3 regions of the Solibacillus sp. FSL W7-1464 genome follow, and region 2 is predicted to be linked to each of the others. Evidence: riboswitches for the same ligand, from Rfam matches in the RefSeq annotation. Region 2 holds a riboswitch; each other region holds the start of a gene.

Region 1 (3,842 bases), 3.2 Mb from region 2:
CTAAATAAACATTTAGAAAATCGCAGCAGTGAACGCATTCGCTATTTTGATAAACGTTCAACATCTTTGGAAGCAGAAATAATTTCCCTGACAAAGCAACTTTCATATAGGTAAAATAGTGGCCATCCTACCCGGGAATACTTAGAGGTAGGGTGGTTTTTCTTATGAGGTTCTGAAAATTGTAATACCCGGCTGACCATATTTCGCATGAAAAAGTTTATACTATTAAAAGAGAAGCGAACGAAATAGGAGAGAATGGACATGAAAACAGTAGTAGTTGTAGGTGGCGGGATTACCGGGCTATGTACGATGCATTACTTGAGAAATAAAATGCATGAGCAAAATGTGGAAGCCCGGTTAATTCTGATTGAAAAGAGCACATATTTAGGCGGGAAAATCCATTCCGAACAGGATAGCGGTTTCATTATGGAAACAGGGGCTGATTCGATTGTTGCTCGTCATCCAGGGGTATTGGAACTTATAAAGGAGCTTGATTTTGAATCAGAGCTTGTATATAACGAAACAGGTATTTCCTACATTCATACGAATAATGAGCTGCATGCTATTCCGGCAGGATCAACATTCGGTATTCCGATGAGTGTAGAATCGCTCATGTCGAGCACTTTAGTTTCCGAAGAAGGGAAGAAAAGAGCACTTCAAGACTTTGAAATCCCGAATACTAAATTTACTAAAGAAAGCTCAATCGGTACATTTTTGGAATATTTTTTAGGTGAGGAAATTGTCCGCAAGCAAATTGCCCCTGTATTAGCGGGTGTTTATTCAGGAGATTTATATCAATTAAGCCTGGCGTCTACATTGCCTTATTTAGTGGATTATAAAAACAACTACGGATCGATTATTAAGGGCTTCGAAGCGAATCGTGAGCAATTCGAAAAAGCTGCGAATAAGAAGTTTATTTCCTTCCGTTCCGGTTTATCGGCCCTGATCAATCGTTTAGAGATACAGCTTCCGGAAGTTGAATTCATGAAAAATAAAGTAACAAAGAAAGTTCGTAAAACAGGCGAGCAATATGAAATCATGCTTGAAGACGAAACGATTTTAGCAGATGTTGTTGTACTGGCCATCCCGAATGATACGGTCCGTCAAGTAATACAGGATGACTCACTGGAGAAACAGTTGGAAAAGTTCACGACGGCATCAACTTTAACGATGTATGTTGGTTTTGATGTACCGGACGATATATTACCGGCTGATGGTACTGGATTTATCGTTTCGCACAATAGTGATTTAGTCTGTAATGCGTCGACATGGACGAGCCGTAAATGGAAGCATACGTCTGCAGAAGGCAATTTACTCGTTCGTCTGTTTTACAAAGATATTAATCCGCGCTATGAACAATTGGCAGCCATGTCTGATGAAGAGCTGACAACAGTTGCATTGGAAGATATTCGTCTGAGCTTAGGTATTGAAGCGAAGCCGACAGTCGTCAATGTAACGAGGTGGATTGACCAAATGCCACGATATGATTTGGCGCATAACGAAGCGTTATCGAAAGTTATACAGCAGATGGCAACGGATTACCCGAATATCCTATTAGCGGGATGTGCCTATTTCGGAGTGGGAATAGGTGCCTGTATTTTAAACGGTAAAAAAACGGCTGAACAGATTATTAGTCGAATTATGTAAAGAAATACTTCATTCGGCTAAAGGGTATTGACGGAACTATTAGATAACGTTATGATTCATTTAATTATTTCAAAAATTCATATTATTTTCTTATCAAGAGAAGTCGAGGGACTGGCCCGATGAAACTTCAGCAACCAACGTTAAGTCAGGTGCTAAATCCAGTGGCGGATGCCAGAAGATGAGAAGGGATTAAGTTGATAACTATTATGCCTTCTTTTATTTAATGAAAGAAGGCTTTTTTGTATCGTTAATATACTGAAAATACTGTAAATGATGGAGTGAAGGTAATGGGTTTACTTGAAGAATTACAAACACGGGTTTTAACAGCAGACGGGGCAATCGGAACACTTCTTTATTCATATGGGTTGGATTATTGTCATGAAGAGATGAATATTGCACGTCCTGATATTATAGAAAAAATTCATAGTGAATATATTGCGGCAGGTGCGGATATTATTCAGACAAATACATACGGAGCTAACCGGATTAAGCTTGCGCGTTATGGCTATGAAAATCGTGTGATGGAATTTAATGAAGCTGCGCTGAAAATCGCTAAGCGTGCTGCTTCTCTGGATGGGCAATATGTTCTGGCGACAATCGGTGGTATTCGCGGAATCCGTAAAAGTGACGCGACATTAGATGAAATTTTATTTGCATTCCAAGAACAAGCGGAAGTACTGCTAGCTGGTCAACCTGATGGATTCTTACTGGAAACCTATTACGATTTTGAAGAATTATCACAATGTGTCCATCTCTTACGTTCGATGACCGATTTACCGATCATTGCCCAAGTGACGATGCAGGAGCCGGGCGTCCTTCAAAATTTAATGTCTCTGAACGAAGCACTTCAGGATTTGGAAAGATTGGGTGCGGATATTGTTGGGAGTAACTGCCGATTAGGTCCTTTCCATACGATTCAGGCATTTGAAGGAGTCAATTTACCGAATAAGGCATTTCTGTCGGCTTACCCAAATGCATCATTATTGGATATTGAAGATGGCCGTGTTGTCTATGAATCGGAAACCGATTATTTCGCTCGTGCAGCCGTTGAACTTGTAAACCAAGGAGTCCGTTTAATTGGCGGTTGCTGCGGAACAACACCGAAGCATATTGCGGCGGTGAAAAAACGTTTGGCGAATATGCAGCCAATTGATACGAAGGAAGAAAAACCTGGATATACACAATTCGTCCGTATTCCGGAGCCGCGTAAGCAGGAGCCGCTCCATGAAAAAGCCAAACGTGAACGTTCTGTTATTGTGGAGCTTGATACACCGCGTCATCTGGAAATTGACGGATTTGTCGAAGGGGCAAAACAGCTGGCAAAAGCGGGCGCCGATGTTGTTATGATGGCTGATAACTCACTTGCTTCGCCGCGCATCAGTAATATTGCGATGGCTGCTATTTTGAAAGAGCATGGAATTCGTTCGTTGCCGCATTTAACATGCCGTGACCGAAATTTAATTGGGCTTCAGTCACATTTAATGGGACTTGATGCACTGGAACTTCATGATATTCTGGTCGTGACAGGGGACCCGACAAAAGTGGGGGATTTCCCAGGCGCGACGAGTGTATATGATGTTTCGTCAATGGAGCTTATTTCTCTTATTAAGCAGTTAAATAAAGGCGGTTCATTTACCGGGAAATCACTCCGTAAACAGGCGAATTTCTCGGTAGCTGCTGCCTTTAATCCGAATGTGCGTGTATTGGACCGTGCTGTTGCCCGTTTAGAGAAGAAAATCGAGCATGGGGCAGATTATTTTATTTCACAGCCGGTTTATACAAAAGAAAAGATTATCGAAATCTATGAGGCGACCAAGCATTTGGAAACACCGATCTATATCGGGATTATGCCATTAACATCTTCGCGCAGCGCAGAATTTTTACATCATGAAGTACCGGGTATTAAATTGTCCGATGAAGTACTTGCGCGTATGGCTGCCTGCGGGGATGACAAGGAAGCATCGACAGCAGAAGGAATCGCAATTGCGAAAGAGCTGCTCGATACGGCATGCAAATACTTTAACGGTATTTATTTAATTACGCCGTTTTTACGCTATGATATGACGCTGGAATTGATGGACTATGTAAAACAATATGATGTGGAAAGTAAAGGAGTTCAGTCGAATGTATAATCACCCAATTCATGAGCAATTACAAAAAAGAATACTTATCATCGATGGTGCCATGGGGACGAT
Region 2 (3,842 bases):
TGGTTTAACGGAAAAACAACACCTGGTTATTTCACGATGAGTGCAACTGACTCAAGCGATAATCCAAAGTTTGTGAATGCTGAAATGAGCTATGTTCCGTCTGCTTATTTAAATAAAAATCTGGAGCGTCATATCCGTCTTCAAAATCCGGCTTTAATTTTCTACGGGGATCCGCAGCTGGAAATTGATGAAAATGGTAAACCATTTTACATCCGTTCATACGGTGAATTTATTTCTGCCCGTAACGGCTTTGATGTAAAAGGGGTTGTACTTGTCGATGCGGAGACGGGTGCAACAGAAAAAATTGCAATTGCAGATGTACCGGCATTTATCGATGGTGCTGTATCACCGGAAGCGGTAAGTTTGCAAAACAGTTATTACGGTAACTACGTGCATGGTTTCTGGAACAGTCTTGTCGGCAAAAAGGATGTTAAACTGCCAAGTGATGAAGGTACGGAAGCAAATGTAAGCCCGATCTTTATGGAAGACGGAGAAATGTATTATTTCACTGATTTTACAAGTCCAAAAGAGGGCGTTGACTCGATGCTAGGTTATGCATTAACACATGCACGTACTGGTGAAGCAACGTACTATACAGGAAATCTGGAAGAGTCCTATATGGATTCACAAGGGGCTCTTGAAATTATTGAGAAAAAGTTCATCGAAAAAGAATGGGAAGGCGAAATGCCGATCCTTTACAACTTCTACGGTGAAGCAAGCTGGCTGTCAGCTGTACTTGATGCGAACGGATTCCTGCAAAATTATTTCATTGTGTCAGCGGCAAATCCTGAAATATCGGCATTTGGTACCACACCAAATGAAGCGTTAAGACTTTATAAAACAGCGCTAAGCCGTGGCGGAAGTACGGTAGACGGTACTTCGAATGCCGAAGAGGCAAAAGCGACGGTGAAAGTCGTGCGTGTTTATAAAGAACGTGTAGGTGATTTTACAATCGTATCGTTCCTGGCGAACACAGGTGAAAACTTCATCGTTTCTACAGAAGTTGCACCATTTGCAATCTATTTGCAAGAAGGTGACCAGGCAACGATTACGTATGCAAAAACAGGAGAAGATTTCCAACCTGTAAAAGCATTGCAGATTGAAGGGTTGAAATAAATAAAGAAATTTGGGCAGAAGTAGAAGTACCGTTGAAAAAGAAGGAAACCCTTATTAAGAAACGGCTATTTAAAATTGATTGGAATGGAGGGGAGGCGACTCCAGCGGGATTAGCGTGACGCCTGAGACTACAGGCTCAGGCCACGCCCGCGGAAAGCATCCGACCCGGAATGGAAATCAATTTTTAACGCTCAGCAAAAAAATGCTATTTTTCTCTCTCAGAGAGAAAAATAGCATTTTGGTTTTTATTAGCTTACTTCCAAGTAAAGCCTTGTGAAGCGAGGAAGTCTTTAATATGCGGACGGTTTTGTTCAACTAAGTAATCGGCCATTTGTTTCGTCCATGTTGCTGTCTTTTGATTCGAAGATCGGCTACTGTAGTAATCTTCCATAATCCCATCGTACTCATCTAGAAGGGCATCGTATTTAGCAACGTCATAGCCATTTTCATGCAATACTGCAGCTACCGGTAAACGCGGTTTTGTTTCATTGCGTTTTGTCGGTGTACCGATTGTCATCGCAAACAACGGGAAAACGTACTCCGGTAAATTGAACAGTTCACTGATTTCCTTAGGATTTGTACGGGCACCACCGATATAGCAAATGCCGTAACCCATTGATTCAGCTGCAATAACGAAGTTTTGGGCAAATAACGCAACATCTGCTACCCCTACAAGCACGTTTTCAGCCGTGTCAGCAGAAATATCAACCCCGTGCTTTTGACCAGCTACTTGCAAACGCTTAAAATCTACGCAAAACAGGAAAGAAGCACCCGCTGTTTTAAACTGAAATTCATTTTTAGACAGCTCCCCAAGCTTCGTTTTCTTTTCTTCATCCGTTACCCAAATGACACTGTATGCCTGTACGAAATGCGAACTTGCCGCCATTTGCGCTGTTTCGATTAAATCGATGACAGTTTCTTTTGAAATTTCCTCACCTGTATATTTACGAACAGATGTATGACTGCGTAATAATTCTTTTGTATTCACGTGAACATCTCCCTTTTATGTAATAAAACTTGATGGTGTATCCTTCAAGCTTATTTTAGTCAATATTTTACTTGAAGTCGATTATTAGCGTCTGTTCAATTCATAGGGATGGAATTTTTGCATATCGTTAAATACAGATAAGAGCAATCAGAATAGAAATCTGAAAATTTTAATTTTTTTGTGTTGACATATCGGATTAGTGTGTTTTATACTGAGACACAACGATGGAACACAAATCACATAACTCTTATCAAGAGCGGCGGAGGGAATAGGCCCTGAGATGCCCGGCAACCAGTAAGTGATGAACTGACTAAGGTGCTAATTCCTACAAAATGGACAAACATTTTGAAAGATAAGAGGAGGCAAACTTGCTCATGCGCAACCCTCTTCTTAACTGAAGAGGGTTTTTTTCATTTAAAAAATCCTCCTCAAAAACACCGATTTCACCATCGATTAAATTTTTGGGGGTAATAAAATGACAAATTTAAGACCAGAAACTTTATTATTACACGGGGGTCAAAAGCCAGACCCGGAAACAGGGGCGATCGCAGTTCCGGTTTACCGTACAACGGCCTATGCATTTAACGACACAGCTCATGCGCAACGTCTATTTGCATTACAGGAAACAGGCAATATTTATTCACGTATTATGAACCCGACAGTCGGGGCATTTGAAGAACGGGTTGCTTTATTAGAAGGGGGTACAGCTGCAGTAGGGCTTTCATCTGGCGCAGCAGCAGTAGCATTTTCTATTTTAAACGTTGCCGGTGCAGGGGATGAAATTGTTGCGGCAGGTTCACTTTACGGTGGGACTTACAATTTATTTGCAACTACATTGCCTCGCTACGGCATTACAGTGAAATTTGTGGATGAATCAGATCCTGCAAACTTCCAGGCGGCAATCACGGATAAAACGAAGGCAATCTTCGCTGAAATTATCGGAAATCCAAGCTTGAAAGTATTGGATATTGAAGCGGTAGCAAACATCGCCCATGACAACGGCCTTCCTTTATTAATCGACAGTACATTTGCTTCCCCATACGGAAGTAATCCGATTGAATTCGGTGCGGATGTTGTCATCCATTCTGCAACAAAGTGGATTGGCGGTCACGGGACGACGATCGGCGGGATTGTAGTGGATGCAGGCAAGTTCGACTGGACACAAGGAAGACATCCAGGATTTACAGAACCGGATACTTCTTACCATGGTCTACGCTATGGGATTGACACAGCAGGCGCTGCATTTGCGACAAAGCTTCGTGTTCAACTATTGCGTGATTTTGGTCCAACTCTATCTGCTGACGCAGCATTTAACTTCCTGCAAGGACTTGAAACGCTTCATTTGCGTATTGTCCGTCACAATGAAAATACACAGAAAGTTGCCGAGTATTTAAGAAACCACCCATTTGTGGAATACGTAAATTACAACGGCTTCGAAGATTTTGCAACGCATGATTTAGCGAAAAAATATTTGAAAAACGGTTTCGGATCTATCATTACATTCGGTATTAAAGGCGGACGTGAAGCAGGCCGCCAAGTAATCGATAACGTGGAATTGTTCTCTCATGTAGCAAACGTTGGGGATGCCCGTTCATTAATTATCCACCCTGCGAGCACAACGCACCAACAGTTATCTGCGGAAGAATTAAAAACTGCAGGCGTATCGGAAGAGCTCATTCGCTTATCGATCGGATTAGAAGCAGCAGAAGATATTATCGCGGATTTAGATCAGGCATTA
Region 3 (3,842 bases), 2.5 Mb from region 2:
GCTTTAGTTGGTATGGGTTCCATCATACTGGACGGGGCAGTTATAGGCGAAGGAGCGTTTATCGGTGCCGGCAGTCTAGTACCACCCGGAAAAGTGATTCCTCCCAATTGTTTGGCGATGGGGCGCCCGGCAAAAGTTGTGCGTGAAGTAACAGCTGAAGATCGCGCAGATATGGATCGGATTATTTCCGAATATGTGGCGAAAGGACAATACTATAAATCCCTTCAGAAATAGTTTCACAATCATATTGTTAGTCGAAATCTCTACCTATAATATAGGATGTTTACTGGAAATCATAAAAAAGGAGCTATCCATTTATCTGGATGCTCCTTTTTTTATTAAATTCCTGCTTTTGCTTTTAATTCAGCTGCTTTATCCGTATTTTCCCATGGCACATTCAAATCTGTGCGGCCGAAATGTCCGTATGCTGCTGTTTGTTTATAGATAGGGCGTCGTAAATCAAGCATTTTAATAATGCCTGCAGGACGTAAATCGAAAAGTTCACGAACCCAGTTTACGATTTGTGATTCTGCTACTTTTCCTGTACCAAACGTATCAACTGCGATTGAAACAGGTTGTGCAACACCGATTGCATACGCCAACTGCACTTCAGCACGGTCTGCTAAGCCCGCTGCTACAATGTTTTTAGCAACATAGCGTGCTGCATATGCTGCAGAGCGGTCAACTTTCGTTGCATCCTTACCAGAGAATGCTCCGCCACCGTGACGTGCATAACCACCGTAAGTATCAACGATAATTTTACGACCTGTAAGTCCTGCATCTCCTTTAGGGCCGCCGATTACGAATCGACCTGTTGGGTTGATGAAGTACTTTGTAGCTCCATCCAATAAATGAGCAGGAACTACCGGTTTAATAACGTGTTCCTTAATATCTGTTTGGATTTGTTCCAATGTTGCTTCTTCATCGTGCTGTGTTGAAATAACGATTGTATCCACACGAACAGGCTCATTGTTTTCATCGTATTCGATTGTTACTTGTGTTTTACCATCCGGACGCAAATATTCCAATTGGCCTGATTTACGTACTTCTGTTAAACGACGCGCTAGTTTATGAGCTAAAGAAATAGGCATCGGCATAAGTTCGGGAGTTTCGTTACATGCATAACCGAACATTAAACCTTGGTCACCGGCACCGATTGCTTCAAGTTCGTCCTCTGTCATTGATCCTTCGCGTGCTTCCAAAGCCTGGTCAACACCTTGTGCAATGTCAGGTGATTGTTCTCCTACAGCTACTAGTACTGCAAGGTTTTCAGCATCAAAGCCGTACTTACCGCGTGTATAGCCGATTTCTGCTACTGTATCGCGTATAATACCTTTCATATCTACATAAGTAGAAGTTGTAATTTCACCAGATACTAATACTAAGCCTGTTGTTACCGTAGTTTCACAAGCTACACGTGCATTTGGATCTGCAGCTAAAATAGCGTCTAAAATGGCATCCGAAATTTGGTCACAAATTTTATCCGGATGTCCTTCCGTTACACTTTCTGATGTAAACAGTCGACGATTTGTCATGTCATTTCCTCCTAAATCACTTTGGCAATTGTTTTTTATTGATACGGTACTCATTACCCATGTCCGTTATATTGCAGCAATTACACAAATGCGTATCCGCTTTTTAACGTCAAGCTATATTTGCTTTAACACGAGGGTCTGAAAGGCTGTAACTATCTAATTTTCGCTTAGCACGAAATTGTAAATCAAAATAAAAAAAATCCTTTCTCTCATAGCCGTGTTCATCACACGTGAGGAAAGGATATTACGTTTCGTTACCTTTCACTCTTATCGTTCAAGGGAAATTTTGCCCTTGCATCAGGTTGGCACCAACACGTATAAAATATACGCAGGTTGCCGGGTTTCATAGGGCCTGCCCCTCCACCAGCTCGGGATAAGAGTATCCGTTCAATTAAACATCTTACGCAAAAAAGCAAGTGCTGTCAACAAATTTTGACTTTTTTCGATACGTAAAAAATTGCGAAAAAATAATTTGCAATTAGTATAGATTATTTCACTTAATGTGTTATACTATTTTTGAATTAGGAATCAACTCCCCTCTATAAGGGAATACTATAAAAAAGGATGGTATTTAATAGATGAATTCGGTAGAAATTGCTAACGAGCTGAAAGAACTTTTAAACGGGGAAAATATCAAAACTCAATTATCTGTTCCACAACTAATTGAAAAAGCTACATCACGTGGAGAAGCAACGCTAACAGTTGAAGGCGCATTACGTGCCGAAACAGGCAAATATACTGGCCGCTCTCCTAAAGATAAATATATAGTAGAAGAAGAAATTTCAAAGGACAAAATCGATTGGGGTAAAGTAAACCGTCCGATCTCAGCAGAAGTATTTGATAAACTTTATGTAAAAGTTGTAAATTACTTAAAAGAGCGCGACGAGTTATATGTATTCAACGGTTTTGCTGGTGCAGACAAAGAGTCTCAATTATCTATTAAAGTAATTAACGAATATGCTTGGCATAATCTATTCTGTCATCAATTATTCATCCGCCCAACAGCAGACGAATTGGCTAAACACGTTGCCGAGTTTACAATCGTATCTGCACCAAACTTCAAAGCAGATCCGGAAGTAGACGGTACTGGATCGGAAACGTTCATTATAACATCTATCGAAAAGAAAATCATCTTAATTGGCGGAACTGAGTACGCTGGCGAAATGAAGAAGTCCATCTTCGGTATTATGAACTACTTGTTACCTGAACAAGGTATCTTCCCAATGCACTGCTCTGCTAACGTTGGTGAAGAAGGCGATGTAGCATTATTCTTCGGTTTATCCGGTACAGGGAAAACAACGTTATCAGCTGACAAAGACCGCAAATTAATTGGTGATGACGAGCACGGCTGGTCTGACAACGGTGTATTCAACATTGAAGGTGGTTGCTATGCTAAAACGATCAACCTATCCGCTGAAAATGAGCCGGAAATCTACAATGCGATCCGCTTTGGTTCAGTATTGGAAAACGTTGCGGTAGACCCTGAATCACGCGAATGCGACTATGCAGACGGCTCATTAACTGAAAACACACGTGTCGCTTACCCAATCGACTTTATCGACAATATTGTCTTACCATCAGTAGCAGGGCATCCAAATACAATCGTCTTCTTAACAGCCGATGCATTTGGTGTATTACCTCCTATCTCTAAATTGACTAAAGAGCAGGCAATGTATCACTTCCTAAGCGGCTTCACTTCTAAACTTGCCGGAACGGAACGTGGTGTAACAGAGCCGGAACCAGTATTCTCTACATGCTTCGGTTCTCCATTCCTACCGCTTGCTGCAACAGTTTATGCAGAGCAATTAGGTAAGAAAATTGATGAGCACGGTTCACAAGTATTCCTAGTAAACACTGGTTGGACTGGTGGCGAATACGGTGTAGGTAGCCGTATGAAGCTTTCATACACACGTAAAATGGTCCGTGCTGCAATTGAAGGGCAATTAAATAACGTTGATACTACAAAAGATGCTGTATTCGGATTAAACATCCCAGTAGCAGTGGAAGGTGTACCATCTAACGTATTAAACCCTCGTGATGCATGGGCAGACAAAGCTGCATATGACAAAAAAGCTGCTGAACTTGCTGAACTGTTCAAAAACAATTTCAAGAAATTCGAGAATGTTGATGAAACAATCGTTCAAAAAGGCGGCCCATTAGTATAATTTACTAATCAGCTATGTTTATTCAACTGAAAGAGACTTGGACATAACCCCAAAAACGCTATTTTTCTCTGAGAAAAATAGCGTTTTTTTGCTGCGCGTTAAAATTGATTTCCATTCCGGGACGCTTTCCGCGGGCGTGGCC

Evidence for each region. A riboswitch is a leader RNA that binds a small molecule or an ion and turns the genes downstream of it on or off. The one in region 2 is predicted to bind S-adenosylmethionine.
Region 1: it holds a riboswitch for S-adenosylmethionine, as region 2 does, so the genes downstream of both, MKZ25_RS17540 (bifunctional homocysteine S-methyltransferase/methylenetetrahydrofolate reductase) here and MKZ25_RS01675 (O-acetylhomoserine aminocarboxypropyltransferase/cysteine synthase family protein) in region 2, are expected to answer to the same signal.
Region 3: it holds a riboswitch for S-adenosylmethionine, as region 2 does, so the genes downstream of both, metK (methionine adenosyltransferase) here and MKZ25_RS01675 (O-acetylhomoserine aminocarboxypropyltransferase/cysteine synthase family protein) in region 2, are expected to answer to the same signal.

The regions. Positions count from the first base shown of each region.
Region 1 is NZ_JBBORC010000001.1:3,517,717-3,521,558, reverse strand. It holds gene MKZ25_RS17550 (chemotaxis protein) at 1-114, shown strand, start outside; gene hemG (protoporphyrinogen oxidase) at 262-1,647, shown strand; SAM riboswitch class I at 1,735-1,832, shown strand; gene MKZ25_RS17540 (bifunctional homocysteine S-methyltransferase/methylenetetrahydrofolate reductase) at 1,935-3,779, shown strand; gene metH (methionine synthase) at 3,772-3,842, shown strand, end outside.
Region 2 is NZ_JBBORC010000001.1:340,180-344,021, forward strand. It holds gene MKZ25_RS01665 (hypothetical protein) at 1-1,116, shown strand, start outside; gene nfsA (oxygen-insensitive NADPH nitroreductase) at 1,370-2,104, opposite strand; SAM riboswitch class I at 2,349-2,463, shown strand; gene MKZ25_RS01675 (O-acetylhomoserine aminocarboxypropyltransferase/cysteine synthase family protein) at 2,580-3,842, shown strand, end outside.
Region 3 is NZ_JBBORC010000001.1:2,863,216-2,867,057, forward strand. It holds gene MKZ25_RS14085 (gamma carbonic anhydrase) at 1-234, shown strand, start outside; gene metK (methionine adenosyltransferase) at 339-1,535, opposite strand; SAM riboswitch class I at 1,800-1,915, opposite strand; gene pckA (phosphoenolpyruvate carboxykinase (ATP)) at 2,114-3,700, shown strand.